DNA from 3 places in the Pseudomonas sihuiensis genome. Region 1 is predicted to be linked to each of the others. Evidence: predicted binding sites of a transcription regulator. Region 1 holds the regulator's gene; each other region holds the start of a gene.
What was found. Region 1 encodes sigma-54, which starts transcription at its own class of promoters, with help from an activator protein. Its sites were predicted from a motif close to ANTGGCATNNANNTTGCTNT; they were not measured.

Region 1 (10,345 bases):
CATGCCGGCGCCCTTCATCCGCGCGCTGATTTTGGCCAAGGCGGCTGCCGCGCGGGCCAACGTCGAGTTGCAGCAACTCGACCCAGCCATGGGCGATGCCATCGTTGCGGCCTGCCAGCAGTTGCTCGAAGGCGACTTCATGGCGCATTTCCCGGTGGATGTGTTCCAGACCGGCTCCGGTACCAGTTCCAACATGAACGCCAACGAGGTGATCGCCACCCTGGCCAGCCGCATCCTTGGCGATCAGGTCAGCGCCAACGATCATGTCAATTGCGGCCAGAGCAGCAATGACATCATCCCCACCACCATCCACGTCAGTGCCGCCATCGAGTTGCATGAACGTCTGCTGCCGGCGCTCGGTCATCTGCTCAAGGTGCTGTGCGACAAGTCGCTGGAGGTTCAGCCCTACATCAAGACCGGCCGCACGCACCTGATGGATGCCATGCCGGTGCGCATGAGCCAGGTGCTGGACGGTTGGGGGCAGCAGATTCAGGCCAATATCGAGCACCTGCGCGCGCTGCAGCCGAGCCTCCAGGCGCTGGCCCAGGGCGGCACCGCGGTGGGTACCGGAGTCAACGCCCATCCTCGCTTCGCTGAGCAGTTCTGCCGTGAACTGGGCGGCCTGACCGGCGTGAACTTCACCACCGCGGGCAACTTCTTCGCGCTGATCGGCTCGCAGGACACCGCTGTGGCCGTCTCTGGTCAGCTCAAGACCACGGCTGTTTCGCTGATGAAGATCGCCAACGACCTGCGCTGGATGAACTCGGGGCCGCTGGCGGGGCTGGCGGAGATCGAACTGGAGGCCCTCCAGCCTGGCTCCTCGATCATGCCGGGCAAGGTCAATCCGGTGATCCCCGAGGCGGCGGCCATGGTCGCGGCGCAGGTGATCGGCAACGACGCGGCCATCGCCATCGCCGGGCAGTCCGGCAACTTCGAACTGAACGTGATGCTGCCGCTGATCGCCGACAACCTGCTCTACAGCATGCAACTGCTGAGCAATGTCAGTCACCTGTTGGCCGACCGCGCCATCGCCAGCTTCAAGGTCAACCAGCCCAAGCTCAGGGAGGCGCTGGAGCGCAATCCGATCCTGGTCACGGCGCTGAATCCGCTGATCGGCTATCTCAAGGCCGCCGACATCGCCAAGCAGGCCTACCGCGAGGGCCGGCCGATCATCGAGGTGGCGCTGGAGCACACCGATCTGTCGCGAGCGCAACTCGAGCAACTGCTCAATCCGGAAAAACTCACCGAAGGCGGCCTCTGAGCCGCTTTCTTTTCGGTGTCTGTTCACGCGCCAGGTTCGGCCATGCAGTCCGTGCACGTCATTGGCACGCGCAGGTCGAGGCGGCAGAGCGTGGAAAGGCTCTCATCAGGAGGTCTGTCATGGAGCACTGGAAAACCACCATCGAAGCCGGTAACCGCTGTTTCTCCGAGGGCGACTGGGTACGGGCTCGTGAGCTCTACCTGCAGGCGCTGGCAGAGGCTCAGGTGATGTTCGGGCGCTGGCCTGATCACAACATGGCGGTGGCGGCCTTTGTGATTTCTCATCACAACCTGGCCGATCTGCACCTGGCGCTGGGGCAACCGGAGGAAGCCGCGGAAAACCTCTGCGCCAGCCACGAGCGCCTGCTCCAGACCCTGGCCGACAGCCAGCGGCCGCAGGCGCTGCGCGAGATCGCCCTGCACCACAGCCGCCGTACCTACGTGGAGCTGTTGCAGTTCATCAGCGAGCACGGTGCTTTCCCGCGCACCGACCGCTTGCTTGGCGCTTCGCAGCGCCATGCCTGGCAACGACCCACCGTCAATCCAGCCGGTCATGGCCGCTACTATCACTGAAGGAGAACGCTCATGCCTCATCGCCTGCCGCCACTGCCTTACGCCTACGATGCCCTGGAACCGCATATCGATGCGCAGACCATGGAAATCCACTACAGCAAGCACCATCAGACTTACATAAACAATCTGAACACGGCACTGGAGGGAACGTCTTATGCAGAAGTACCGGTGGAAGACCTGCTGATCCGCCTGGACGAGATGCCGCCAAGCCTGCACGCGGCATTGATCAACCAGGGTGGGGGACACGCCAACCACACACTGTTCTGGACGGTCATGTCGCCTTCCGGAGGGGGCGAGCCCGCTGGCGAACTGGCAGTGGCGATCGAGGCCGAGCTGGGTGGTTTTGCGGCGTTCAAGGAGGCCTTTACCAAAGCCGCGCTGAGCCGTTTCGGCAGCGGCTGGGCATGGCTCAGCGTGACGCCGCAGAGGACATTGGTAGTGGAAAGCAGCGCCAACCAGGACAGCCCATTGATGCATGGCAACACACCGATCCTGGGGCTGGACGTCTGGGAGCATGCCTACTACCTGCGCTACCAGAACCGCCGGCCGGAATACATCGGCGCCTTCTACAACGTCATCGACTGGGACGAAGTGGCGCGCCGATACCGACAGGCCCTGAGCTGAACAGGCGGATAGCGAACACGATGCGAACCTTGCTCACTTCCTTGCCCGGCCTCAATGGCCGGGCTTTGCGCTATCTGTTCGGCGGCGTGATTGTGCTGTGTGGCAGTCTGCTGCTGTTCATCCAGGTTGCCGTGCTGATCGACCAGACGGTTCAGCCACAATTGCTACGGGCGTTGCAGGGCGGCTTGCTGTGCGCCACCGGCACGGCGGTCGGTGCCTTGCCGGTGCTGTTCATGGGCGAGCTGTCTGGGCGCTGGCGCGACAGGCTGCTGGGCTTCGGTGGCGGTGTGATGCTGGCCGCGACAGTGTTCTCCCTGCTGGTACCGGCGCTCGAGGTGGCCGGTGAGCAGGGTTTCACGGCCTGGGGCGCCGGGGCTCTGGCCAGTATTGGCCTGCTGCTGGGCGCCGCCGCCCTGCTGGGGTTGGGCCGCGTGCTGGCGCAACGGCAGAGCGTCGGCGCGGCCGAACTGCAACGGGGCGCTCTGACGCCTGGCACACTGCTGTTCGTCATCGCCATCATGTTGCACAACGTACCCGAGGGCATGGCGGTTGGCGTGGCAGCGGGAGCGGGCTTGAGTGGCGCCGATGGCCTGGCGATCGGCATCGCCCTGCAGGACGTACCGGAAGGCCTGATCGTCGCCCTGGTGCTGGCCAGTGCCGGGATGGGACGCGGCAAGGCGGTAATGATCGGTGCGGCGTCAGGCCTGGTCGAACCGCTGTTCGCGGTGCTCTGCGCCTGGCTGGTCGGGGTTTCGCACATGCTGTTGCCCTGGGGGCTGGCGCTGGCTGCGGGGGCGATGCTGTTCGCGGTGATCCACGAAATCATTCCCGAAGCACATGGCAGTGGTCATGCAGGCGATGCCAGTCTGGCGCTGGTGCTGGGCTTCTGTCTGATGATGGTGCTGGATACGGCCTTGGCGTAGCGGGAGACGTGCACACGGCCCTCCAAGGCTTTCTACTCACCTTCGTCGAAGTAATTCTCGATCAGGCCGACCAGTGCAGCGAGCGCCTCGTGATCCTGCTCGCCTTCGGTCAGCAGGTGCACATTGGTGCCCTTGCCGGCAGCCAGCATCATTACCGCCATGATGCTCTTGCCGTCTACCAGGCTTTCGGCGCTGCGGCCGATGCGCACCTGGCAGGGGTAGGTGCTCGCTACACCGACGAACTTGGCAGCAGCACGGGCATGCAGACCAAGTTTGTTGATGATGGTGATTTCACGTGCTGGCATCGCGGCAGGATTCCTTAGCTGAGGTCGCGGTGACGCACCTGGACGTTCTTCAGCGAGTCTTTGAGTGCCTGGCTCAGGCGGTTGGCCAGGTACACCGAGCGGTGGTGGCCACCGGTGCAGCCAATGGCGATGGTGACATAGGCGCGGTTGCTGGCGGCGAAGCGTGGCAGCCATTTTTCCAGGTAGGCGAGGATGTCCTGATACATCTCCTCGACCTCCGGTTGCGCGGCCAGGTAGTCGATCACCGGTTGATCCAGCCCGGAGTGGTCGCGCAGTTCCGGCTTCCAGTAGGGATTGGGCAGGCAGCGCGCATCGAACACCAGGTCGGCGTCCACCGGCATGCCACGTTTGAAACCGAAGGATTCGACGAGAAAGGCGGTACCGGTCTGCGTCTGGCCCAGCAGGCGTAGTTTGAGCGTGTCGCGCAGCTGGTAGAGATTCAGGCGGGTGGTGTCGATCTTCAGATCGGCCCGGTCAGTGATCGGTGCCAGCAGCTGGCTTTCGTAAGCGATGGCCTCGGCCAGCGAGCGGTTGTCGTTGGTCAGCGGGTGGCGTCTGCGGGTTTCGGAAAAGCGTTTGAGCAGGGTTTCGTCTTCGGCGTCGAGATACAGCACGTCGCAGCGGATGTTGCGCTTGCGCACTTCGTCGAGCAGTTCCGGGAAACGCTTGAGCTGGCTCAGCAGGTTGCGTGCATCGATGGAGACGGCCACCTGCGGCAGCAGCATGTCGCTATGCGGCAGGAAACGCTCGGCAAGATCCGGCAGCAGGCCGGCCGGCAGGTTGTCGATGCAGTAGAAACCGTTGTCCTCAAGTACATCGAGGGCGGTGCTCTTGCCCGAGCCCGAGCGACCGCTGACGATGATCAGGCGCATGTTTATTGACCGTTCTGAATGTCCACGACGACCTGATAGAGATCTTCGCCGCTCTTGGCCTGGCGCAGACGTTCACGTACATCCTGGCGATCAAGCATGCTGGCGATCTGGCGCAGCAGGTCGAGGTGGGCATCGGTGGCCGCCTCCGGCACCAGCAGCACGAACAGCAGATCGACCGGCACGCCGTCGATGGCGTCGAAGTCGACTGCCGTCTCCAGATGCAGGACTGCACTGATCGGGGCACTGCAGCCAGCCAGGCGGCAGTGGGGAATGGCAATGCCGTTGCCGAAGCCGGTAGAGCCGAGCTTCTCGCGGGCGATGAGGCTTTCGAATATGTCCTGGGCATCCAGGTCGGGTAGATCACGCGCAACCAGGTTGGCGATCTGTTCTAGCACGCGTTTCTTGCTGCCGCCCGGCACGTTCACCAGGGAACGGCCGGGGGTCAGGATATTTTCAAGTCGGATCATGGATAGGGAATGTTAGCGGGCCGTGGCGCCTTGCAGGCGTTCGAGCTGCTTTTCCTTGTGCTTGATGAGTTGACGGTCGAGTTTATCGGCCAACAGGTCGATGGCAGCGTACATATCCTGGTGTTCGGCGTTGGCGACGACTTCGCCGCCGGCGATGTGCAGGGTGGCTTCGATCTTCTGTTTGAGTTTCTCGACCTCCATGGTCACCTGTACGTTGGTGATCTTGTCGAAGTGGCGTTCCAGTCGGCCCAGTTTCTCGCCGATATAGTCACGCAGGGCGTCGGTCACATCCAGCTGATGTCCACTGATGTTGACTTGCATACCGCTTTCTCCTCACTGGCTTGTGTAAGAGGCGGGTCTGGTTCGACCCACCGCCGGAACACTTTGGCCTGAAGGCCTGAGGCCTTCAGTCAATCTGGCCTACATCAGTCGCTTGCGCTCACTCGAGGGCGCTATGCCGAGGGACTCGCGATACTTGGCGACCGTCCGACGGGCGACTTGGATGCCTTGTGCCTCCAGTAAACCAGCGATCTTGCTGTCGCTCAACGGCTTTTTCGCGTTTTCTGCTGCAACCAGTTTTTTGATGATCGCGCGGATAGCGGTGGACGAGCATTCGCCGCCTTCGGAGGTGCTGACGTGGCTGGAGAAGAAATATTTCAGTTCGTAAATGCCACGCGGGGTGTGCATGAATTTCTGCGTGGTAACGCGTGAAATCGTCGACTCGTGCATACCCACGGCTTCGGCGATGTCGTGCAGCACCAGAGGCTTCATCGCCTCGTCGCCGTAGTCGAGGAAGCCACGCTGGTGCTCGACGATCTGCGTGGCCACCTTCATCAGCGTTTCGTTGCGGCTCTGCAGGCTCTTGATGAACCAGCGGGCCTCCTGCAACTGGTTGCGCATGAAGGTGTTATCGGCGCTGGAATCGGCGCGTTTGACGAAGCCGGCATACTGCGGGTTGACCCTCAGGCGCGGCATGGCTTCCTGGTTCAGCTCCACCAGCCAGCGTTCGTTGTGCTTGCGCACGATAACGTCGGGCACGACGTATTCCGGTTCGCTGGACTCGATCTGCGAACCCGGACGCGGATTCAGGCGCTGGATCAGGTCGATGACCTGGCGCAGTTCGTCTTCCTTGAGCTTGGTGCGGCGCATCAGCTGGGCGTAATCGCGGCTGCCGAGCAGTTCCAGGTAGTCGCCAACCACGCGCTGGGTTTCGTTCAGCCAGGGGGTGTTGGCAGGCAACTGACGCAGTTGCAGCAGCAGGCACTCGCGCAGGTCGCGGGCGCCGATACCGGCCGGTTCGAACTGCTGGATGCGGTGCAGCACCACCTCCACTTCGTCCAGTTCGACATCCAGCTCGGGGTCGAAGGATTCGGTCACTTCCTCGAGCGTTTCTTCGAGGTAGCCGTCGTTGTTGATGCAGTCGATCAGAGTCGCTGCGATCAGGCGATCCTTGTCCGACATGGGCGCCAGGTTCAGTTGCCAGAGCAGGTGGCTGTGCAGGCTCTCGCCGCTGGAAGTGCGAGTGGTGAAATCCCACTCGTCATCATCGTTGCTGGGCAGGCTGCTGGCGCTGGTCTGGTAGATGTCTTCCCAGGCCGTGTCGACTGGCAACTCGTTGGGAATGCGCTCGCCCCACTCGCCTTCTTCCAGGTTGTCCACCGTGGGGGTGGTTTCCTGGTAGCTGTCTTCCTTGCTTGGGGCTGGGGTGGCGCTTTCGGCGCCATCAGCCATCGGATCGCTGTTGTCGAAGTCGTCGCCGTCTTCCTGGCGCTCGAGCATGGGATTGGATTCCAGTGCCTCCTGGATTTCCTGTTGCAGGTCCAGGGTAGACAGTTGGAGGAGGCGGATAGCCTGTTGCAGCTGCGGGGTCATCGTCAGCTGCTGGCCCATCTTGAGGACTAGCGATGGTTTCATTGCAGACCTTAATTTACTGGCGAGTTACGCCTTCCACATCAGGGCGCCGAAGCGCCGCCAGGAAGCAAATTATATGCCTGAATTTCTCGTTTTTGCCTAGGGGTTGCAATATTTATGTAGCGAAATAGTGAGCGACCTACAGGTTGTGTGAAAGCGTAGCGAGCGAAGGTGAGGCAATACCGATGGCGGCCCCGCAAAAACAGGCGAGAAAGCGCAGTTTACGACTGTAAATGAGCATTTTTAGCCTGTTTTTAACGCAGCATCACCGAGTGCAGTAGTTTTCACGCAGCCTGCTACAGGCGGAATTCGTGGCCCAGGTAAACCTCTTTCACCGTCTGGTTGGCGAGGATGGTCTCGGCGTCACCTTCGGCGATCAGCTGTCCATCGTTGACGATGTAGGCGGTCTCGCAGATGTCCAGGGTTTCGCGCACGTTGTGATCGGTGATCAGGATGCCGATGCCCTTGGTCTTGAGGTGATGGATGATCTGCTTGATGTCGCCCACGGAGATCGGGTCGACCCCGGCAAAGGGTTCGTCGAGCAGGATGAACTTGGGGTTGGTGGCCAGAGCGCGAGCAATCTCCACGCGGCGTCGCTCACCGCCGGACAGGCTCATGCCGAGGCTGTCGGCGATATGGTGGATATGGAATTCCTGCAGCAGGCTTTCCAGTTCCGCCTGGCGCCCGGCGCGGTCCAGGTCCTTGCGCGTTTCGAGGATGGCCATGATGTTGTCGGTCACCGACAGCTTGCGGAAGATCGAGGCTTCCTGCGGCAGGTAGCCGATGCCGGCGCGCGCGCGACCGTGCATGGGCTGGTGACTGACGTCGAGGTCGTCGATCAGCACGCGGCCCTGGTCGGCGCGTACCAGGCCGACGATCATGTAGAAGCAGGTGGTCTTGCCTGCGCCGTTGGGGCCGAGCAGACCGACGATCTGACCGCTTTCGATGCTCAGGCTGACGTCACGCACGACCTGGCGGCTCTTGTAGCTTTTCGCCAGGTGTTGGGCTTTGAGAATGGCCATTACTGCTGCTGATCCGCGGGTTTGTTCTTCGGTTGGATGACCATGTCGATACGCGGGCGCGGCGTGCTGACGTTGCCGCCTGTTGCGCGGCCGGCGTTGACGATCTGGCGGCGGGTGTCATAGACGATCTTCTCGCCTTCGAAGGTATTGCCTTCCTGAATCACCTTGGCCTGGTCGATCAGTACGATGCGCTCATTGCTGGCGAAGTACTGGATGGTCTTGCCGTAGGCCTTGACGATGTCCTTGTCCACGGCAGGCTTCTGCTCGTAATAAGCCAGGTTGCCCACCGAGGTGAAGACGTCGATATCGCCGCTGGCGGTCTGGGTGATGGTGACGGTGTCACCCGTGATCTTCAGGGTGCCCTGAGTGATGATCACGTCGCCGCGGTAGACGGCTACACCTTGTCGGTCATCCAGTTCGGCGCTGTCGGCCTGGATGCGGATCGGTTGATCACGATCCGATGGCAGTGCCCAGGCAGCCGCGCTTCCCAATACGGCGCCGAGGCTGAGAATCAGGGGGAGGGTATTAACGAACCTCATGCTGGCCTCTTACGTTGGACTGCAGGAGCATCCTGCCGTCATTCAAGTACGCTTTCATTCCTTGTGCCGTGGTCACCCCATTGGCCGCGACGATTCTAACGGCTTGCTCGGTCTGCGCATATTCCTTGTCAGGAATAACCGTCATGCGGCTGCTGGTGATAACGGTGGGGCGGTTCTTGGCGTCGGTGCGGGCGATGCGCACGTCGTCGATCAGTTCTACCTCGACGCCGCCAGGCGAGACTTCGGCACGCTGGCTGGTGACTTCCCAGGGCAGCTCGGTGCCGCGATAGAGCTCCAGCTTGGGGGCGTCGATCAGGGTGATGTCGGTGCTTTTGATGTGCTCGAGCTTGTCCGCGGTCATGCGGTAGTGCAGTTTGCCGTCATCCTGGAACTGCACGGTGCGCGCGCCCACTGCATAGAAGTCAACGACGTTGTCGTCGCTGGCCCGCTGGGCTTGGCGTGTGCTGTCCGGGGCAAGGTTCCAGTAACCGAGTGCGGCCACGACGACTGCAATCAGAGCAAAGATCAGGGTGTTGAGGATTTTACGCGGCATGCTGTTCTCTACAGGTAGGCGGCCTGGGCCGCATCCAGTGTGCCCTGGGCACGCATGATCAGTTCGCAGAATTCCCGTGCCGCACCGTCGCCGCCGCGTGCCTGGGTTACGCCATGGGCGTGCTGGCGGACGAAGCTGTCGGCGCTGGCCACGGCCATGCCCAATCCGACACGGCGAATGACCGGAAGGTCCGGCAAGTCGTCGCCAAGATAAGCAACCTGTTCATAGCTTAGGCCGAGTTCGGCGAGCAGGCCGTCGAGTACCACGAGTTTGTCCTCGCGGCCCTGGAACAGGTGCTGGATGCCCAGGTTGTTGGCGCGGCGCTCCACCACCGGGGTCTTGCGCCCGCTGATGATGGCGGTGCGCACGCCCGAGTTGATCAGCATCTTGATGCCGTGGCCGTCGAGCGTGTTGAAGGTCTTGAACTCACTGCCGTCTTCGAGGAAGTACAGGCGGCCGTCGGTCAGCACGCCGTCGACGTCGAAGATCGCCAGTTTGATGGCGCGGGCGCGTTGCAGCAGGTCGTTCATCACATCACTCCAGCGCGCAGCAGGTCATGCATGTTGAGGGCGCCGACCGGGTTGTCCAGGTCGTCGACTACCACCAGCGCATTGATCTTGTGGTCTTCCATGATCTTCAGGGCCTCGGCCGCGAGCATCTCGGCGCGGGCGGTCTTGCCGTGCGGGGTCATGACTTCGTCGATCAATGCCTGGCGCACGTCGATACCCTTGTCCAGGGTGCGGCGCAGGTCGCCGTCGGTGAAGATGCCGGCGAGGCGGCCGTCTTCTTCCAGCACCACGGTCATGCCCAGGCCTTTCTGGGTCATTTCCAGCAGGGCGTCGCGCAGGCTGGTGCCGCGGCGTACACGTGGCAGGGCATCGCCTGCGTGCATGACGTTCTCTACCTTGAGCAGCAGGCGCCGGCCAAGGGCGCCGCCCGGATGGGAGAAGGCGAAGTCTTCGGCGGTGAAGCCGCGCGCTTCCAGCAGGGCGATGGCCAGTGCGTCGCCCAGTACCAGGCTGGCGGTGGTCGAGGAGGTCGGCGCCAGGTTCAGTGGGCAGGCTTCCTGGGTGACGCGAGCATCGAGATTGACCTCGGCGGCCTTGGCCAATGGAGAGTCCGGGTTGCCGGTCATGCTGATCAGGCGGATGCCGAGGCGTTTGATCAGTGGCAGCAGGGTGACGATCTCGGCGGTCGAGCCCGAGTTCGACAGCGCCAGGACGATGTCGTCCTTGGTGATCATGCCCATGTCGCCATGGCTGGCTTCTGCCGGGTGGACGAAGAAAGAGGTGGTGC
Region 2 (10,345 bases), 2.3 Mb from region 1:
GCCCTGAATTTCGCTACGCTGTAGATATTCAGTGGTCGCCTGCTCAAGAAAGGCCTCGGTGGCGCCGATAAGTTGTTCAGTGCTGGTGAAGGTGGCAGCCGCCGTAGCGCTGTAGCCGAGTGTCGGCAAAGCGAGTAAAACGGGCAAAGGGGCAAGGCACTTTGCTAGTAGCTGACGGAATGATGACGTTCTCTGCTTCATAAGCAATGCAAAGCAAGCCCCGTGCCGCCTGCTAGGCTCAACGGGGTAGGCGTTACTGGATAAGAAGGAGTCCGGGCATGGCCGGGTTGATGGATTCGGTTAACCAGCGCACTCAGTTGGTGGGACAGAACCGCTTGGAGTTGTTGCTGTTTCGCCTGGAAGGCCCACAGCTTTACGGTATCAACGTATTCAAGGTGAAAGAGGTGCTGCAATGCCCGAAACTCACCATCATGCCCAAATCAAGTCCGGTGGTGCGGGGGGTGGCCAACATTCGCGGGGGCACCATTCCGATTCTCGATCTTTCCATCGCTACCGGCCGTGCCGCACTGGAAGATCTGAAGACCAGCTTCGTGATCATCACCGAGTACAACACCAAGGTTCAGGGTTTTCTGGTGCGCTCGGTCGAACGTATCGTCAACATGAACTGGGAGGAGATCCATCCGCCACCCAAGGGCACTGGACGCGATCACTACCTGACAGCAGTCACGCGGCTCGACCAGCAGTTGGTCGAGATCATCGATGTTGAGAAGATTCTTGCCGAAGTTGCGCCGACCTCGGAAGTGATATCCGCTGGCGTCATCGATGATGAGGTGCAGAGTCAGGCGGTGACCAAGCATGTGCTGATCGTCGATGACTCCTCGGTGGCGCGCAAACAGGTTTTGCGCTGCCTGCAGACCGTTGGCGTCGAGGTGACGGCGCTGAACGATGGCCGCGAGGCACTCAATTACCTCAAGAAAATGGCCGACGAGGGGCATAATCCCGACAAGGAACTGCTGATGCTGATTTCCGACATCGAGATGCCCGAGATGGACGGATATACGCTGACCACGGAGATTCGTAGCGATCCGCGCATGCAGAAGCTGCATATCCTCCTGCATACTTCGCTTTCCGGTGTGTTCAACCAGGCGATGGTGAAGAAGGTCGGCGCCGACGATTTCCTCGCCAAGTTCAAGCCGGATGATCTGGCGGCGCGGGTGGTCGAGCGCATTCGGGTAGCGGATGGGGGCTGAGGGACAAACCTTGGTGAACGTTATGGTTGGTGAGGCGGCACTAGTGTCTTCAGGTAATTTGGATTTCGAGCAGTTCCGGACTTTCCTGGAAAAGGCCTGCGGTATTCTGCTGGGTAGCAACAAGCAGTATCTGGTCTCCAGTCGTCTGAACAAACTGATGGAGCAGAATGGCATCAAGACCCTGGGCGAACTGGTGCAGCGCATGCAAAGCCAGCCGCGCGGAGGGCTGCGCGAGCAGGTGGTGGATGCCATGACCACCAACGAGACCCTGTGGTTTCGCGACACCTATCCGTTCGAGGTGCTCAAGAGCCGGGTGCTGCCGGAGCTGATCAAGGCCTACCCGGCCCAGCGTCTGCGCATCTGGTCGGCGGCCTGTTCGTCCGGGCAGGAGCCCTATTCGCTGTCGATGACCATCGACGAGTTCGAGCGTACCAACCTCGGCCAGCTCAAGGCGGGTGTGCAGATCGTCGCCACCGATCTGTCTCCGTCGATGCTGAGCAACTGCAAGTCCGGCGAGTACGACAGCCTGGCCATGGGCCGCGGTCTGTCGCAGGAGCGTCTGCAGCGTTATTTCGATTCCAGGGGGCCGGGGCGCTGGCAGGTCAAGGCGCCGATCAAGAGCCGCGTCGAGTTTCGGCCACTGAACCTGCTCGACAGTTATGCGGCGCTGGGCAAGTTCGACATCGTGTTCTGCCGCAACGTGCTGATCTACTTCTCGGCCGAGGTGAAGAAGGACATCCTCACGCGTATCCATGCCACCCTCAAGCCAGGCGGCTATCTGTTCCTTGGCGCCTCCGAAGCGCTCAATGGCCTGCCGGACAAGTACCAGATGGTGCAGTGCAGCCCGGGGATCATCTACAAGGCCAAATAGGCGCAAGGCATGTTTGGTATCAGCAGCGGGAGGCCTTTGGCCTAATGCCAGTCAGTTAAGCCGTTGCACTCGATCTTTGTAGGAGCCGGCTTGCCGGCGATCCGCCATAAAAAGCATCGCCAGCAAGCTGGCTCCTACGAAAAACGCCCCTCTACTGCAAGTAGGAGGGGGTGGTGACGAACTTATCTGATCAGCATTAGCCTTTGGCCTCCCGTTTGCGTTTCTGGACTCTGAAAACCATGGGCCCGATCGGATAGGTTTCGCCGTAGGCACCAGCGGTTTGGCCTGGTGCAGAAGAACCGATGCGCATCGCGCGCCCCAGGGTTCGGCGGGGCGGCAATCTGTCCGGTTGGCTTTGCCGCTTGCTTGCCAATAGGCGGTAAAGCCTTGCCGCTTTGCCGCTATTTCCCTGTTCGTCATGCTTTAAGCTATTGATTTTGTTGACTTAAATAAGTTGGCACAGCCTTTGCTGAATGTCTGCCAGGAAAGACCAGACAGCCCCAGCGGCAAAGGTTGCAGACATGAGCATCAACTTCGGCAGGGCACTCGGCATCCACGAACAGGCACTCGGTTTCCGCGCCCAGCGCGCTGAGGTGCTGGCCAACAACATCGCCAACGCCGATACGCCGAATTACAAGGCTCGTGATCTGGACTTCGCCAGTGTCCTGGCTGAGCAAAGCAATCGCATGCAGCGCGGTGGCGTTTCCCTGAACCGCACCGATAGCCGCCATATTCCTGCCGATGGTGTGATCACTGGTGAGGCTGAGATGCCCTACCGTATTCCGATGCAGCCGTCGCTGGATCAGAACACCGTGGATCTGCAGATCGAGCAGTCCAACTATGCCGAGAATGCCGTGCATTTCCAGGCCAGTTTCACCTTCCTCAATAGCAAGTTCAAAGGTCTCACCGCCGCCCTGCGCGGCGAATAAGGAGCGCGACCATGTCCCTTGCCAGTGTTTTCAGCATCGCCGGAACCGGCATGAGCGCGCAGAGCACTCGCCTCAATACCGTGGCCAGCAATATCGCCAACGCGGAGTCTGTCTCTTCGAGTATCGAGCAGACCTACCGTGCCCGTCATCCGGTGTTCGCCACCGTGTTCCAGCAGTCGCAGAACAGTGGTAGTGGTTCGCTGTTCGCCGAGCAGGACGAGGCGGGGAGTGGGGTGCAGGTGCTCGGCATCGTCGAGGATCAGAGCAATCTCGACATGCGCTACGAGCCCAGTCATCCGGCAGCGAATGCGGATGGGTACGTGTTCTATCCGAACGTCAATGTGGTCGAGGAAATGGCGGACATGATTTCGGCCAGTAGAGCCTTTCAAACCAATGCGGAAATGATGAATACCGCCAAGACCATGCTGCAGAAGGTTCTGACCCTGGGTCAGTAAGGACATAGCCATGAGCACCACAGAGACTGTTTCCAGCAGCGTGCTGTCGACATACTCCGGCACCTCGACCAGCAACACCAACGAATCCAGCTACTCCAGCCTGGGCAAGGATGACTTTCTGATGCTGCTGGTGACCCAGTTGAACAACCAGAACCCGCTGGATCCGCAGGACAACAGCGAGTTCGTGGCTCAGCTTGCGCAGTTCAGCAGCCTGGAAAGTCTGACCAATATCTCCGCTTCGATGGACTCGCTGCTGGGCAGCTATCAATCGTCGCAGGCTTTGCAAGCCTCTTCCCTGGTGGGGCGCAGCGTGATGGTTTCCGCCAGCAGCACCCAGGTGGATGGTGTTTCGGGGCTGACCGGCACGCTGGTGGTTCCAACGGCGGCCGACAACGTCTCGGTGAGGGTTTACGACGAGGCGGGCAGCCTGGTCAAAAGCATACCGCTGGATAATCAAAGCAGCGCTGGCCTGGTGGACTTCACCTGGGACGGCACCGATGAGAGCGGCCAACTGCTGCCCGCGGGCACCTACAAATTCTCGGCCTCCGCGTCGCTGGGTGGCACGTCCACCGCGCTGGAAACCTATCTGCCGGCAACGGTCAACAGCGTGACGCTCGGCATCGGGGGCGGCGACATGACGCTGAACCTGGCGGGTGCCGGAAATGTCGCGCTATCCAAAGTCATCAGCGTCGGCCAGTAATCAACAGGCATCGGGAGATAAGACATGACGTTCAATACGGCGCTCAGTGGGTTGAAGGCGGCCAGCACCCACCTGGATGTAACGGGCAACAACATCGCCAACACCGGGACGACGGGCTTCAAGTATTCGCGTGCGGAGTTCGCGGACCTCTATGCCAGCAGCATGTTCGGCACCGGCAGCAACGCGGTCGGCAGTGGGGTGATTACGGCGGATATCGCCCAGCAGCACACCCAGGGCAACATCAGCTACACCGACAACAGCCTGGATCTGGCCGTCAATGGCAGTGGCTATTTCATCGTCAACGATGGCGGCACCCAGCTCTACACCCGCTCCGGCGCGTTCAAGGTGGACAATCAGGGCAACGTCATCGACAACTCGGGCAACAACCTGATGGGCTACGGGGTGGACGCCGATGGCAACCTGGTCAATGGCGTGCTGACCAATCTGACCGTCGACACCAGCAACCAGGCGCCGAATGCCACCTCGACCGTTACCCAGGGGGTGGCGCTCAACTCGTCCGAGACGGTGCCCACCATCGCCTTCGACCCCACGGTCTCCGGTTCCTTCAACTGGTCGACCTCGGTGAGCCTGTACGACTCCCAGGGCAATGAGCACACCATGACCCAGTACTTCGTCAAGGAGGCGAGCAACGAGTGGAGCATGCACGTGCTGATCGACGGGCGCAATCCCGGTGATCCCGCCAGCACCGATCCGTATCAGGCGTCGCTGTCGTTCGACACCTCCGGCAGGCTGCAGGCATCGGCCTCCAGCGACTTCACGGTCAATGCCGATGGCACCATCACGCTGGCCGACTGGGTGCCGGCGACCATCACCGACGCCACCACCGATCCGGTCACCTGGGGCGACAACGGTGCCGCGGCGAGCACATCGGGGGTGACTCTGGATCTACGCAACATGACCCAGACCAATACCCGCTTCGCGGTCAACAGCCTGTCGCAGGATGGCTATACCACCGGTCAGTTGTCCGGGCTGTCGGTGGACGAGACCGGGCAACTGTTCGCCACCTATACCAATGGCCAGGCCAATTTGATTGGCCAGGTGGCGCTGGCCACCTTCGCCAACATGCAGGGGTTGACGCCGGTGGGCGGAACGGCCTGGAAGCAGTCGCTGGCCTCGGGCGAGCCGGTGATAGGTACGCCGGGCTCCGGTACGCTGGGCTCGATCGTCTCCGGTGCGCTGGAGGATTCGAACGTCGACCTGACCGCGCAACTGGTCGACCTGATCATCGCGCAGCGCAACTACCAGGCGAATGCCAAGACCATCGAAACGGAGAATGCGATCGCCCAGACGATCATCAACATCCGCTGACGGCGGCGGGCGGCATATTCTTGCCGCCGTCAAAAGGGCCTTCCGTGATGGAGGGCTTTTTTGTTTTTTAAAAACAATAACTTACTTAAAATTATTAGCCTGGCACGTGCCTTGCTTTGATCTGTCCGAGAGTCGTTTTCACGGCGGAGGTCGAAGTGGACAAATTGCTTTATGTCGCCATGTCGGGCGCGAGCCAGAACACCTATGCGCAAAAGGCGCATGCCAATAATCTGGCGAACATTTCCACCAGCGGGTTTCGCGCCGATCTGGAACAGGCGCGGGCCATGCCGGTTTTCGGTGACAGCTATCCGGCGCGGGTCTACGCCATGTCCGAGCGGCCCGCTACGGATTTCACGCCCGGCGTACTGCAGGAAACCGGGCGGGATATGGATGTTTCGATAGAGGGTGATGGCTGGATTGCCGTGCAGGCCCCGGATGGCTCCGAGGCTTATGTACGCACCGCCAGCCTGTCGATCGATGCCCTAGGCATGCTGCGCACCGGCAATGGGTTGCCGGTCATGGGCAATGCCGGGCCCATCGCCGTGCCGCCCGAGGAGAAAGTCGAGATCGGTCAGGACGGCACGATCAGCATTCGCGCCCTGGGCGAAGCGCCGAATGTCCTGGCCGAGGTCGACCGCATCAAGCTGGTCAACCCCGATACCGCGCAGATGCGCAAGGGGCGCGACGGCCTCATCCATATGAGAGACGGCCAGTTGCTCGAAGCGGATGCCAACGTACGCCTGCATTCTGGCTTCCTGGAGAGCAGCAACGTGAGCGCCGTCGGAGAGATGACGGCCATTCTCGCCCTGTCCAGACAATTCGAACTGCACGTCAAGATGATGAACACGGCCAAGGAGGGCTCCGAGTCCATGGCCCGTGTCATGCAGATCAGCTAACGAGTAGCGCCCGCGCAGGGCGAGGAGATAGACATGCTTCCAGCGCTTTGGGTCAGCAAGACCGGTTTGTCCGCCCAGGACATGAATCTGTCGGTGATATCCAACAACCTGGCCAACGTTTCGACCACCGGCTTCAAGCGCGACCGGGCCGAGTTCCAGGATCTGCTGTACCAGATCCGCCGTCAGCCAGGCGCTCAATCGACCCAGGACAGCGAGCTGCCGTCCGGCCTGCAACTGGGTACGGGGGTACGGATCGTCGGTACCCAGAAGAACTTCACCACGGGCAGCCTGCAGACCACCGACCAGCCACTGGACATGGCGATCAACGGGCGCGGTTTTTTCCAGATTCTGCTGCCCGATGGCACCATCGGCTATTCGCGCGACGGCACGTATCACCTCGATTCCGACGGCCAGATCGTCACGTCGAACGGCTTCGCCCTGGAGCCGGCCATCGTCGTGCCCGCCGAAACCCAGACCTTCACCGTCGGGGAGGATGGCACGGTGTCCGTGACCACCGCCAACAGCGCCGCGGTGCAGATCATCGGCAACCTGCAGACCGCCGATTTCATCAATCCGGCCGGCCTGCAGGCGATTGGCAACAACCTGTTTCTGGAGACCGCTTCCAGTGGCGCTCCGCAAGTGGGAACGCCGGGCCTCAATGGCCTGGGCACCGTTTTGCAAAATACCCTGGAAAACTCCAACGTCAGTGTCGTCGAGGAAATGGTCAACATGATCACGACACAGCGCGCCTACGAAATGAACTCGAAGGTCATTTCCACGGCCGATTCCATGTTGCAGTTCATCACGCAGACGCTTTGAGTCTGATCGGGATCGCTAGGGCGGGCAGAGTGTTGGATGTGAGGTGTGCGATGAAAGGTCTGATTGTGTTGACGTCGGTTTGTCTGCTGCTGGGGGGGTGCGTGGCGCCTGCGCCCAAGGCGGACGATCCCTATTATGCACCCGTGTTGCCGCGTACGCCGCTGCCGGCCAACGCGACCAGTGGCGCGATCTACCAGGCCGGTTTCGAGAGCAATCTGTATGACGATCGAAAGGCTTTTCGCATCGGCGACATCATCACCATCACCCTGGAGGAGCGCACCCAGGCGAGCAAGGCGGCCCGCTCCGACATCAGCAAGGACAGTTCCGCCAATATCGGGCTGACCTCGTTGTTCGGTGGAGGGGTGTCGGCCACCAACCCGCTGACGCGAAACCGGATGGATCTGGGAACCCAGTTCAACGGTTCGCGGGACAGCGCCGGCGATGCCAGCGCGGCGCAGAGCAACAGCCTCACCGGCTCGGTCACCGTGACCGTGGCCGAAGTGCTGCCCAACGGCGTGCTGGTGGTGCGTGGCGAGAAGTGGCTGACGCTCAATACCGGCAATGAAATGGTGCGGATTGCCGGGCTGATCAGGGCCGACGACATCGCCAGCGACAACACCGTTTCATCCACTCGGGTCGCCGACGCCAGGTTGACCTACTCGGGAACCGGTTCCTTCGCCGACGCCAGCCAGCCAGGTTGGCTGAGCCGATTCTTCCTCAGCCCGCTGTGGCCGTTCTGAGGACATGAACATGAAAACCTGGATGACCTCTGTCGCCGTAGGGCGGGTGCAACCCGCCAGATCGCCTGTGGGAGCGAGCTCTGCTCGCGAAGCTTTTACCGAATTGCGGGTTCGCGAGCAGAGCTCGCTCCTACAACGGACACCTGTGCATTCGCAGTCGGCCTCCTGCCGTCAGCAGTTCGCCTGCGCCTATCGCGGCCAGCGCCGCCGTGGTGCCAACGACTGGCTGCTGCTGGCGATCATGCTCGCCTGCCTGCTGATCAGCCAGCAGGCCCAGGCCGAACGGCTCAAGGATCTGGCGTCCATTCAAGGGGTGCGCAGCAACCAGTTGATCGGCTACGGCCTGGTGGTCGGCCTCAACGGCAGCGGCGACCAGACCACCCAGACCCCGTTCACCGTACAGACCTTCAACAACATGCTGGCGCAGTTCGGCATCAAGGTGCCGACGGGCGGCAACGTGCAACTGAAGAACATCGCCGCGGTGTCGGTGCATGCCGACCTGCCGCCGTTCGCCAAGCCGGGGCAGACCATCGACATCACCATCTCCTCCATCGGCAATGCCAAGAGCCTGCGCGGCGGCAGCCTGCTGATGACGCCGCTCAAGGGCATCGACGGCAACGTCTACGCCATCGCCCAGGGCAACCTGGTGGTCGGCGGCTTCGACGCCGGCGGCGCCGACGGCTCGCGGATCACCGTCAACGTGCCGTCCGCCGGGCGTATCCCCGGTGGCGCCACGGTGGAGCGTCCGGTGCCGAGCGGTTTCGACCAGGGCAACTACCTGACGCTGAACCTCAATCGTCCGGACTTCACCACGGCGAAGAACATCGTCGACCAGATCAACGACCTGCTCGGCCCGGGCGTGGCCCAGGCCATCGACGGCGGCTCGATCCGCGTCAGCGCGCCGCTCGATCCCAACCAGCGCGTCGATTACCTGTCGATTCTGGAAAACATCGAAGTCAATCCCGGCCAGGCCGTGGCCAAGGTCATCATCAACTCGCGCACCGGGACCATCGTTATCGGCCAGAACGTCAAGGTGCAGCCGGCTGCGGTGACCCATGGCAGCCTGACCGTGACCATTACCGAAGACCCTATCGTCAGTCAGCCCAACGCCCTGGCCGGTGGCGATACCGCGGTGGTGCCGCGCTCGCGGGTGAATGCCGATGAGGAGGCCAAGCCCATGTTCAAATTCGGCCCTGGCACCACCCTTGATGAGATTGTTCGCGCGGTTAATCAGGTGGGCGCCGCGCCTTCCGACCTGATGGCCATCCTCGAGGCGCTCAAACAAGCAGGCGCCTTGCAAGCCGACCTGATAGTGATTTGAGGTAGCCATGAATACATTGTCAGCAGGCGCACGCAAAACCAGCGATTCTGCCGCCTATACCGACCTGAATCGCCTAGCCGGCATGAAAACCGGAGAGCAGCGCGACAGCGAAGGCAATATCCGTAAGGTTGCCCAAGAGTTTGAAGCGCTGTTCATCAACCAGATTTTCAAATCCATGCGCTCGTCCAACGAGTCGATCGCCAAGGACAGCCTGTTCGACAGCGATACCACGCGCCATTATCAAGAAATGCACGACCAGCAATTGGCCATCCACCTCTCCCGTGAGGGCGGCGGTATTGGTTTGTCCGATGTGCTGGTGCGGCAGATGAGCGGATTGCGCGGTGAGGCGCCGCGCCGCAGCCCATTCGGCCATAGCGTGGAGCAGCCTGAGAACAGCCTTGCCGCGCCGGCCGCGGCCGAGCACAACCGCCTGGATCGTCACTCCGACAGCGCTACCACTCCGGTGTCCCAGGCCGCATTGCTCAACCAGCGCCGGCTGTCCCTGCCGCCGCGCCTGGAAGATCGCCTGTTGGCGGGCATTGTCCCGACTACCGGGGCGCAACCCCCCAGCGGGAGCGACTGGTTGCCGGCCAAGGCCACGGCCGCCAAGCCCACTGAAGCGCTGGACACCTCGGTCCAGCCGGCACGTCAGCAGCCGCCGCTGGCCAAAGGCACGCCGGCATTCGCCTCCGCGGAGGAGTTTGTCGAGACCATGCTGCCCTTGGCCCGCGAGGCCGCCGAGCGCATTGGTGTCGAGCCGCGTTACCTGGTGGCCCAGGCGGCCCTGGAAACCGGCTGGGGCAAGTCGATCCTGCGCCGTGGCGATGGTGGCAGCAGCCACAACCTGTTTGGCATCAAGACCCACGGGCAGTGGCAAGGGGACTCGGCGCGCGCGATCACCAGCGAATACCGCGGGGGCGAAATGGTCCGTGAGCCGGCCAACTTCCGGGCCTACGACTCGTACAAACAGAGCTTCCATGACCTGGTCGATTTCCTGCAGAGCAACCCACGTTACCAGGAGGCCCTGGCGGCCACTGGCAACTCCGAGCGGTTCGTCAACAAGCTGCAGTCGGC
Region 3 (10,345 bases), 1.3 Mb from region 1:
TGTCTTAGCGAGTAGCCAAAGCGTAGTTGCTCTGCATCCAGTTATGATGATGCCTTTCGCTGCGGTTCATCGACCAGTTGGTGAGTGCCACCATAGCCAGAGTTCCGCCGATAATCATAAGGGGATAGGCTACTGTTAGTTCGACCAGTGAATACTTCCAGGCCAGCGGTCGGCCAACGCCGAGAAGGGCCGCGTAGAACCAGGAAACACCGGACAGTGCGCCAGAAAAAATGGCCAGGTGACGCATGTTCGCTGACAGCTTGAGCAAAGACCCGGTTTTTTGCAGAGCTGGCAGTATCGAGTTGTGCAAGACCATACCATTGAGGGTCAATAGCACGACAATACTGATCTTGGCTTGCAGTTTGGGGTTCATGAAGTACTGCATGCCGGCGCTGGAGGCGTCTAGCGCAATGATGGCGATGCCACTGATCCATAGGGCAATAAGTGAGATGCCGACCACGCTTTTCAGATGTGCCAGGTGTTCGCGACACTGTTTGGCGCCTTCACCTTTAAGCAGCTGCTTAATCATGGCGATATCGCTGGTTAGTATCAAGCCAATGGCAACGCAGCAGGCGATGAGGTGTATATAAATGATCCCTAAACGTAATAGTTCCATTGCTTCTTTGTTTTGGAGAGCGGAAATTAGAAGTGTGTAAAGGTCCATGTAAATACCTCGGACTCTGCAAAAATAAATAAAAATAACCATGCGTCAGAGCATATTTAATTGGCACTGACTTTGTTTTGTGTGTGGTTACTGATCGCTAATCACTTTCTGGTAATTATTAACTGCAGAAAACCTCTTTTATCTGGACAATAGCAAACCACCGACGCAATCTCTTGCAGTCAAGGAATCTTCCAGATTCGGGGGGGCGATGGAGCGATGGACAGGGTTTGTGCTCGAGCCGGGGGAAGGCCCACGACTATGAGAGCAATGGTAAGCGCTGTAGTTCATTTTTTGATCAGCCGTTCGTCGTTCATGGGCCCTCGGGCTGTGACCTGCTGAGCATTTTCTAATCAATCAGGTCGTTAGGGTGGTCCTGAGGTCTTGGCTCGCTCATGCGCTAACGGCGCCTGGCTGGGGCTCGTTCGGCAGGTTGTAAAATTTTCTTGACGAGAGTCAGACTCCTCTCAGAGCCTGGCATGCGGCACTTCTATCGGTGTTCAGGGTTATGGCGCTATTTCATTGGGCTGCATGATGTGTTAAGAAAAACGCACAAATCACCCGCCCGCATGTTCACCACAGGAAACCTCATGTCGCTGCGTATCTGCATCCTGGAAACTGACATCCTCCGCCCCGAACTGGTCGACCAGTACCAGGGTTATGGCCACATGTTCGAGCAGCTGTTCGCTCAACAGCCGGTCACGGCAGAGTTCAGTGTCTACAACGTGGTGGAAGGGCATTACCCGCCCGATAGCGAGAAATTCGATGCCTATCTGGTGACCGGCAGCAAGGCGGATTCTTTCGGCAGCGATCCCTGGATTCAGACCCTCAAGGAGTATCTGCTCGAGCGCTACAAGCGCGGCGACAAGCTGCTGGGCATCTGTTTTGGCCATCAACTGCTGGCGCTGCTGCTTGGCGGCAAGGCCGAGCGTGCCGAACAGGGCTGGGGCGTTGGCGTGCACAGTTATCGTCTGGCAGGCAAGCCCGAGTGGATGAGCCCGGCTCTGGACGAGCTGCAACTGTTGATCAGCCACCAGGATCAGGTCACCCGCCTGCCAGAGAAGGCCACGCTGCTGGCTTCCAGTGACTTCTGCCCGATTGGCGCCTACCACATCGAGGATCAGGTGCTGTGCTTCCAGGGGCATCCTGAGTTCGTTCACGACTACTCGCGGGCATTACTCGATCTGCGCCAGCAGCATCTCGGTGAGCAGGTCTATCAGCAGGGCGTGGACAGCCTCAAGCATTCGCAGCAGGGCAGTGCAGTGGCTGAGTGGATGATGCGCTTTGTCGCTCAAGGCAAGGAAAGCAAGGCCTGAGCCTGATTCGGTCCATGAAAAAGCCCGGTTTGCCGGGCTTTTTCATGCCTGCTGGGTGAGCACGAAGTAAGGCGAGAGCTGTTCGCTTCTGCTTGGCGGTGGGCTGCTACGTTGCCGCTTGAGACTCTCGGCCAGGTCCAGGTGGTGAGCCAATTTGTGGCTGCACTCGATATTGCGCGCCACGGCGCCAGCCGAGCCTTTACCAATACCACTGAGTGCGAGCAGGGTGGTCAGCAGAGACAGACTGGCAAGCATCAGCAGGCGAGTGCGTTGGGTTCTGATCATGGCCGTTCCCTCATCCCTGCGAGAGCGTGCCGAGCAGGGTGGGCAAATGCGTGATCAGGCTGTGCAGTGGGCCTGGTTGTTCAAAGGTTGGAGTGCTTGGCTGCAAGGTGGCGTAACTCACGACCAGCACCGTCGAGGTGCTGATCAGGTACAGACCGATGGCAGCGAGGGCGCCGTTGCGGGCAGCTTGAGAGAGGCGGGACATGTTCTGTGCTCCAGGTCCGGAGTGGGTGTGGGCACAGAATCGTCGAAGTCATTTCGATTGAATAATGGATGTTCTGCAGAGTAACTATCGATGGATTTGATAGCAGGCGCGGGTTGCCTGCTCGCTCCGGCACCCCGCGTCACGCTTCACGCAGATGCCAGCTCCTTGTCCATGCTGCTGATGCATTCGCTCATGGCCTGCTGACAACGCTCCATCAGCGCGGGCATGTCGTCCAGGCTCAGGCCGGCAGTAGGAATTGCCGGCAGCGAGCGAATCAGGATGCGGCCGCTGTTCCAGCGATTCAGGCGCATGGCTTTGCTGTAGTTGCTCACGCACACCGGGATGATCGGAACACCGGCCGTGATCGCCATCTGAAACGCGCCTTTCTTGAACGGCAGCAGGCCTCGGCCAAGGTTGCGCGTGCCTTCCGGGAAGACCCAGATCGAAGTGTCGCGATTGCGCAGGGTTTCGGTGGTCGTCAGCATTGCGCGTTTGGCGGCTACGGCATTGCTGCGATCGATCAGCACGTTACCGGCCAGCCAGTAGAGCTGACCGAAGAATGGCACCCACTTGAGGCTCTTCTTGCCGATGCTCACGGTGCGCTCCGGTACCACGCGGCCAAGCACGTAGAGATCGAAGTTGGACTGGTGGTTGGCGATGATCACGCAGGAGCGCTGGTGTTCTAAAAGCGGGCGTACGTCGGTCTTCAGCTTCAGGCGCAGCAGGCATAGGGCGGGCAGCGAATAGAGACGTGCGCAGAGGCGGCTGTTGTCGGGGTTGAACGGGCGGCACAGGCCGAGCAGCAGGCCAAGCAGGCCGGCCAGGATGAAATGCACGCCCATCAGCAGCATGCGCAAGACGTAAAGCATTGGGGAGAACCGTCAGGGAAGGGGCGCGCAGTGTACGGGCGTTCACTCTGGCGGGCAATTGCTCGAAACTACCGCTTGGCGTGCGTAACGTCATGAATTGTCGCAGAACTTGTCGGTTTCCGTGCCCATGTAGAAAGGGCGCCTCACGGCGCCCTTCAATACTTACTCGGTCTCGGTTTTGGCCGGCTTACCCGGCAGTAGGCCGTCTGCGCGGAACATCGACTTGATGCCGCGCAGCGCCTGACGGCTGCGGTCCTGGTTCTCGATCAGGGCGAAGCGCACATGGTCGTCGCCATAGTCGCCAAAACCCAGGCCGGGCGAAACGCAGACCTTGGCTTCTGCCAGCAGCTTCTTGGCGAACTCCAGCGAGCCAAGATGAGCATAGGCGTCGGGAATCTTGGCCCAGATGTACATCGAGGCCTTGGGCTTCTCCACCATCCAGCCGATCTCGTGCAGGCCCTTGACCAGCAGGTTGCGGCGTTGCCGGTACTGTTCGGCGATATCGCGCACGCACTGCTGGTCACCTTCCAGCGCGGCGATGGCCGCGACCTGCAGCGGGGTGAAGGTGCCGTAGTCGTGGTAGCTCTTGATCCGTGCCAGGGCGCTGACCAGCTCGGGATTGCCGACCATGAAGCCGATGCGCCAGCCGGCCATGTTGTAGCTCTTGGACAGGGTGAAGAACTCCACCGCGATGTCCTTGGCGCCCGGCACCTGCATGATCGACGGCGCTTTCCAGCCGTCGTAGACGATGTCAGCGTAGGCCAGATCGTGAATCACCAGCACATCGTACTGCTTGGCTAGGGTGACCACGCGCTCGAAGAAATCCAGCTCCACGCACTGCGCGGTGGGGTTGGAGGGGAAGCCGAGGATCATCATCTTCGGCTTGGGGATCGACTCGCGAATCGCCCGTTCCAGCTCGGCGAAGAAGTCCACGCCCGGTACCAGCGGTACAGAGCGTACCTGAGCGCCGGCGATCACCGCGCCGTAGATGTGGATCGGGTAGCTGGGGTTGGGCACCAGTACGGTGTCACCGTGGTCCAGGGTGGCCAGCATCAGGTGCGCCAGGCCTTCCTTGGAGCCGATGGTGACGATGGCTTCGCTTTCCGGATCGATCTCCACGTCGTAGCGGTCCTTGTACCAGCGCGAGATGGCGCGGCGCAGGCGAGGAATACCGCGGGAGGTGGAGTATCCGTGGGTGTCTTCACGCTGGGCGACCTGCACGAGCTTTTCAACGATGTGCGGTGGAGTCGCGCCGTCGGGGTTGCCCATGGAGAAGTCGATAATGTCTTCACCGCGACGGCGTGCGGCCATCTTGAGTTCGGCGGTAATGTTGAAGACGTAGGGGGGGAGACGATCGATGCGCGCAAAGCGGCGCTTGGCGTTGTCAGCCATGATTTCCTCGGATACGTAAGCGCCCGGAACCGTCCGAGCGACGTTGGCCACTGCGGTGGCCGGTGGTAAAGATAAGGGTTGCCGAACTGCGCTGTCCAGCGCAGTTGCAGGCTAAAACAGCGAATCAGTCGATTCAGCTCAACTCATCTTTCAAGCGCAGCAGCAAGGCGCCCAGTGCCTCCACATCGGCGTCTTCGGTACGCCAGGAGCAAAGGCTCAGGCGAAAGGCGGGGCGCCCCTGCCAGACGGTCGGGCCGAACCAGACTTCGCCAGATGCCTGGGCTGCTTGGCGAATGGCGATGGTCTGTTCGTCCGTATCGCCACGCACCAATACCTGGTTCAGCACAACCCGGTTCAGTACCTGATAGCCGGCGTTACGTAATGTGTTGGCCAGTTCTTCAGCCTGGCGGATATGGCGGTCGATCATCGCTTGCAGGCCGGTGCGGCCCAGGTTGGCCAGGGCCGCCCAGATGGCGATGCCACGGGCGCGACGAGAGAACTCCAGTGTCAGGTTCTTCTGCGCATCCTTACTTGCCGAGGCGTAGGCAGCATCGCTGTTCATCGCGGCGGCCAGTGCATCGGCGTCACGGCAGATCGCCATGGCACTGTCGTAAGGGGTGTTCAGCCACTTGTGTCCATCGGTCGTCCAGCTATCTGCCAGCTCGACGCCCTCAAGCAAATGCGCTGAGGATGAGGCTCGCGCCCATAGGCCGAATGCGCCGTCGACATGCACCCAGGCGTTAGCCTCGCGGGCGATGGCAATCAGTTCGGCAAAACGGTCGAACTCGCCGGTGTTGACCTCGCCGGCCTGCAATATCAATAGCGTGCGTTCATCCAGTTCAGGGAGTCGGGCCGGGTCGATACGCCCGTACTCGTCCACGGGCGCATAATGCAGGTGGTTCATGCCGAAACCGAGCACGCGCAGTGCTTTCTTCACTGTGATGTGCGCCGTTTCTGCGAGTACGACGCGGATCTGTGGTGCGCCGAGTAATCCGTCACCGTCGAAATCCCAGCCCTGGCGTGCCAGCAGCACGCGCCGTGCGGCAGAAATACAGGCCAGGGTGCAGGCGGTCGCACTGGTGCCAAATCCCACGGCGCTCTGATCCGGTAGCCCCAGTGCTTGGCAGACCCAGCGTCCGGCAATTTTCTCCAGCCGATCAGCGACTGGAGAATTGTCGAAAGACGAGGCGCATTGATCCCAGGCCAGTACCAGGCGTTCGGCAGCTGCTGCCACTGGCAGCGTCGCGCCGATGACGAAGCCGAAGTAACGCGCGGCATTACTCGCCACGGTGGCTGGTGAGCCAATTTCGTCGAGCTGGCAGAGTACCTGATCGGCAGCATGGCCTTGCTCTGGCAGGGACCGGTCGAAGGTGGCCAGGGCGGTGATGGCTGAGGCGTCGGGGAAGACCCGGCGCGTGGGGATGCCGTCCAGGTAGGCCAGGGCGCGGCGGTCGGCTTCGACCAGCAGGTCGTGTTCGGTCATGAGGGAATCCTCGGCTAGGGGCTGTCTACCCTAGCCGAGCCCTGCAGAGCGCGGCATACACAGGCGCCAACGAAGGCGGCTGCTACAGTTGACTGAGTGATACAGTCTGAACCGATACAGTGCACTGTATTAGCGGTACAGTTGCTCAACCACCCAACATGTCATGCATCGCAATGATCTGTTCGGCCACCTGAATCAGCTTCTGCTGGCGACTCATGGCCTGCCGGCGCATCAGCGTATAGGCCTCTTCCTCATTGCAGCTCTTCATCTTCATCAGCAGGCCCTTGGCCAGTTCGACGCGCTTGCGCTCGGCCAGTTGGGCATCGCGTGCCTGGAGCTGGGCACGCAATGCCTGATCGCTCTCGAAGCGGGCCATGGCGACGTCGAGGATGGGTTGCAGGCGCTGGGCATGGATGCCTTCGACGATGTAGGCGCTGACGCCACTCTGGATCGCCTGGCGCATCACGCTGGGGTCGTGTTCGTCGGTGAACATGACGATTGGACGCGGTTGGTCACGGCTGACCAGTACCACCTGTTCCATCACGTCGCGGCCAGGGGACTCGGTGTCGATCAGAATAACGTCGGGGCGCACGGCCTCGACCCGCTCCGGCAGGTCGATGGTCAGCCCGGATTCGTCGATGACCTCGAAGCCGGCCTCGATCAGCGCGCACTTGAGGCGGCCGACCTTCTTCGGGGTGTCGTTGATCAGAAGGATACGCAGCATCGATGGATCTCCCGGCGGTTACAGGGCGACAGCCGGGCTGTCGGCCAGGGCATGGAGGCGGAAGCTGCGCGCGTACGCGGCAGGGGCGCTGCCGTCCCAGCAGGTGCCGTCCTGCAGGATGGAGCTGCGCATCTCGCCCGGCACGGCAATTCCCAGCGCCGTAGCGGCTTCGCGGTACAGGGCCAGTTGCTGCACCTGGCGGGCCACGCCCAGGTAGTCGGGGTCCTTGCGTAGCAGGCCCCAACGGCGGAATTGGGTCATGAACCACATGGCATCGGACAGGTAGGGCTGGTTGACCAGGCCGCCGGCATGAAAGCGCAGCGGATGCTCGTCCTGCCAGGCGTGGCCGAGGCCGTCCTGATACTGGCCGAGAAAGCGTGGGGTGATCGCCGAGACCGGCGCGTTGACGTATTCGCTGCCGCTGAGCAGCAGGGCGGTGCTGCGCTTGTTTTCCTCGTTGTCATCGATGAAGCGTGCGGCGTCGAGCACCGCCATGATCAGCGCACGGGCGGTATTGGGGTTCTGTTCGGCGAAGGCGCGGGTGCAGCCCAGCACCTTTTCCGGGTGATCCGGCCAGATTGCCTGGATGGTGGTAACGGTACAGCCGAGTTGTTCATCGACAGCCTTGGCGGTCCAGGGTTCGCCGACGCAGAAGCCGTCGATGCGCTTGGCCTCGAGGTGTTCGATCATCTGCGGCGGTGGCACCACCACGCTGTCCACGTCGCGCAGCGGATGGATGCCCTGGCTGGCCAGCCAGTAGTAAAGCCACATGGCATGGGTGCCGGTGGGGAAGGTCTGCGCGAAGGTCAGTCTTGCTCTGTTCTGGTGCGCATGCTGGTGCAGTGCTTCACCGCTGGTCACGCCGGCGCTTTGCAGCGTGTGCGACAGGTTGATGCTCTGGCCATTCTGGTTCAGCCCCATGAGCACCGCCATGTCGGTTGCCGCTGCACCACCGAGGCCGAGCTGGACCCCATAGATCAAACCATACAGGCTGTGGGCGGCGTCCAGCTCGCCGCTGAGCAGGCGGTCGCGCAGGCCGGCCCAGGAGGCCTGGCGTCGCAGTTTTAGACTCAGCCCGTATTTTTCGGCAAAGCCCTGGGTGGCCGCGACTATCACCGAGGCGGAATCGCTCAGGGCCATGAAGCCGATGTTCAGCACGCTCTTTTCCGGTGCATCGCTGCCGCCGACCCAGGCCAGTGCGTCGCCGCGAGGGATATGCTGTTCGCTCATGTCACTTCCTTCATCCACGCATTAGGTTCCGAGCCGCCGGCTTAGGTTTGCAGGGCTGTGCGGGTGGCCCACAAAAAAGGCGTCGTACCGATCACCGCCGTAAAGGGCCGAGTTCGGATACGACGCCATTGTCGTTCGGGCCTTGTCCGTCGCCGGAGAGGCTCACTGTACGTAGAGAAAGCAAGGCATATGCCAGTGCGCAGAGCATGCGCTGTTGGATGAGGCGTTCAGCGCTCCAGCATCTGCTTCACGCTGCTTTGCGGTATCTGCTGCTTGCGGCCCTCGCTATCGGTGAATTCGAGCATGCCGGTGTCCTTGTCCAGTTCCGGCTTGCCGTCGCTGGTGAGCATCTGGCCATCGGTAGTGGTGATGATGTACTCGCTGCTGCAACCGGCCAGGCCGAACAGACACAGGACGGCGATGATCCATGGTTTCATGACGTGCTCCTGAATGATGATCTGGGGGCTCCCATTTCAGAAGGTAGACGGTGGCGCACTGGCTGCAAGCCGGGTGCGGCAAAAGGCCCGTGTGTGCGTGCATAAAAAAGCCCCGCACTAGGCAGGGCTTTTTCTACGACGCTTTGATCAGGCCTGAACGACCGGGATCTTGGCGTTCGCCGCCGCTTCGCGGAAGTCGGCGATCTGGTCGAAGCTCAGGTAGCGGTAGATGTCGCCAGCCATGCTGTCGATATCCTTGGCGTAAACCATGTACTCCTCGACGGTCGGCAGTTTGCCGAGAATCGAGGCGACCGCAGCCAGTTCGGCAGAGGCCAGATACACGTTGGCGCCATCGCCCAGACGGTTGGGGAAGTTACGGGTGGAGGTCGATACCACGGTGGAGTTGGCAGCGACGCGCGCTTGGTTACCCATGCACAGTGAGCAGCCCGGCATCTCCATGCGTGCACCGGCCTTGCCGTAGATGCCGTAGTAGCCCTCTTCGGTCAGCTGGTGAGCATCCATCTTGGTCGGCGGCGACAGCCACAGGCGCGTCGGGATACCGCCCTTGACCTTGTCAAGCAGCTTGCCGGCAGCACGGAAGTGACCGATGTTGGTCATGCACGAACCGATGAACACTTCGTCGATCTTGTCGCCGGCCACGGTGGACAGCAGGCGGGCGTCGTCCGGGTCGTTCGGGGCGCAGAGGATCGGCTCCTTGACTTCGGACAGATCGATCTCGATGACTTCGGCGTACTCGGCGTCCTTGTCGGCTTCCAGCAGTACCGGGTTGGCCAGCCAGGCTTCCATCGCCTGGGCACGACGCTCCAGGGTACGAGCATCACCATAGCCTTCGCTGATCATCCAGCGCAGCAGGGTGATGTTGGATTTCAGGTACTCGGCGATAGCTTCTTCCGGCAGCTTGATGGTGCAGCCGGCAGCCGAACGCTCGGCGGAGGCGTCGGATAGCTCGAACGCCTGCTCGACGGTCAGGTTGTCCAGGCCTTCGATCTCGAGGATGCGGCCGGAGAAGATGTTCTTCTTGCCTTTCTTCTCGACGGTCAGCAGGCCCTTCTGGATGGCGTAGTAGGGGATGGCATGGACCAGGTCACGCAGGGTGATACCCGGTTGCATCTTGCCTTTGAAGCGCACCAGCACCGACTCCGGCATGTCCAGCGGCATCACGCCGGTGGCGGCGGCGAAGGCGACCAGGCCGGAGCCGGCCGGGAAGCTGATGCCGATCGGGAAGCGGGTGTGCGAGTCGCCACCGGTGCCGACGGTGTCCGGCAGCAGCATGCGGTTCAGCCAGCTGTGGATGATGCCGTCGCCCGGACGCAGGGACACGCCGCCACGGGTGCGGATGAAATCCGGCAGGGTGTGGTGGGTGGTGACGTCGATCGGCTTCGGATAGGCCGCGGTGTGGCAGAAGGACTGCATCACCAGGTCAGCCGAGAAGCCCAGGCACGCCAGGTCTTTCAGCTCGTCACGGGTCATCGGGCCGGTGGTGTCCTGAGAGCCGACGGTGGTCATCTTCGGTTCGCAGTAGGTGCCCGGACGGACGCCTTCGACGCCGCAGGCCTTGCCGACCATCTTTTGCGCCAGGGTGAAACCCTTGGTGCTGGCAGCAGGCTGATCCGGCTTCTTGAACAGCTCGGAAGCACCCAGGCCCAGTTCGGCACGCGCCTTCTCGGTCAGGCCGCGGCCGATGATCAGCGGGATACGGCCACCAGCGCGGACTTCGTCGAG

Region 2: the regulator sigma-54 is predicted to act here: its motif matches at 2,536-2,555, upstream of flgB (flagellar basal body rod protein FlgB).
Region 3: the regulator sigma-54 is predicted to act here: its motif matches at 8,343-8,362, upstream of BLT86_RS04735 (CmpA/NrtA family ABC transporter substrate-binding protein).

The regions. Positions count from the first base shown of each region.
Region 1 covers NZ_LT629797.1:5,135,231-5,145,575, forward strand. Annotated here, with positions in the region: gene BLT86_RS23940 (class II fumarate hydratase) at 1-1,261, shown strand, start outside; gene BLT86_RS23945 (tetratricopeptide repeat protein) at 1,381-1,833, shown strand; gene BLT86_RS23950 (superoxide dismutase) at 1,846-2,457, shown strand; gene BLT86_RS23955 (ZIP family metal transporter) at 2,478-3,380, shown strand; gene BLT86_RS23960 (HPr family phosphocarrier protein) at 3,413-3,685, opposite strand; gene rapZ (RNase adapter RapZ) at 3,700-4,557, opposite strand; gene ptsN (PTS IIA-like nitrogen regulatory protein PtsN) at 4,560-5,024, opposite strand; gene hpf (ribosome hibernation-promoting factor, HPF/YfiA family) at 5,037-5,345, opposite strand; gene BLT86_RS23980 (RNA polymerase factor sigma-54) at 5,445-6,938, opposite strand; gene lptB (LPS export ABC transporter ATP-binding protein) at 7,232-7,957, opposite strand; gene lptA (lipopolysaccharide transport periplasmic protein LptA) at 7,957-8,496, opposite strand; gene lptC (LPS export ABC transporter periplasmic protein LptC) at 8,483-9,049, opposite strand; gene BLT86_RS24000 (KdsC family phosphatase) at 9,058-9,579, opposite strand; gene BLT86_RS24005 (KpsF/GutQ family sugar-phosphate isomerase) at 9,579-10,345, opposite strand, start outside.
Region 2 covers NZ_LT629797.1:1,992,298-2,002,642, reverse strand. Annotated here, with positions in the region: gene flgA (flagellar basal body P-ring formation chaperone FlgA) at 1-201, opposite strand, end outside; gene BLT86_RS09515 (chemotaxis protein CheV) at 279-1,211, shown strand; gene cheR (protein-glutamate O-methyltransferase CheR) at 1,255-2,082, shown strand; gene flgB (flagellar basal body rod protein FlgB) at 2,604-3,011, shown strand; gene flgC (flagellar basal body rod protein FlgC) at 3,023-3,466, shown strand; gene BLT86_RS09495 (flagellar hook assembly protein FlgD) at 3,477-4,166, shown strand; gene flgE (flagellar hook protein FlgE) at 4,191-5,495, shown strand; gene BLT86_RS09485 (flagellar basal body rod protein FlgF) at 5,651-6,391, shown strand; gene flgG (flagellar basal-body rod protein FlgG) at 6,425-7,210, shown strand; gene flgH (flagellar basal body L-ring protein FlgH) at 7,261-7,950, shown strand; gene BLT86_RS09470 (flagellar basal body P-ring protein FlgI) at 8,192-9,271, shown strand; gene flgJ (flagellar assembly peptidoglycan hydrolase FlgJ) at 9,279-10,345, shown strand, end outside.
Region 3 covers NZ_LT629797.1:969,888-980,232, forward strand. Annotated here, with positions in the region: gene BLT86_RS04695 (hypothetical protein) at 5-664, opposite strand; gene BLT86_RS04700 (amidotransferase) at 1,252-1,977, shown strand; gene BLT86_RS04705 (hypothetical protein) at 2,020-2,262, opposite strand; gene BLT86_RS04710 (hypothetical protein) at 2,273-2,467, opposite strand; gene BLT86_RS04715 (1-acylglycerol-3-phosphate O-acyltransferase) at 2,614-3,336, opposite strand; gene alaC (alanine transaminase) at 3,499-4,728, opposite strand; gene BLT86_RS04725 (pyridoxal phosphate-dependent decarboxylase family protein) at 4,862-6,211, opposite strand; gene BLT86_RS04730 (ANTAR domain-containing response regulator) at 6,357-6,935, opposite strand; gene BLT86_RS04735 (CmpA/NrtA family ABC transporter substrate-binding protein) at 6,954-8,165, opposite strand; gene BLT86_RS04740 (YgdI/YgdR family lipoprotein) at 8,393-8,602, opposite strand; gene acnB (bifunctional aconitate hydratase 2/2-methylisocitrate dehydratase) at 8,750-10,345, opposite strand, start outside.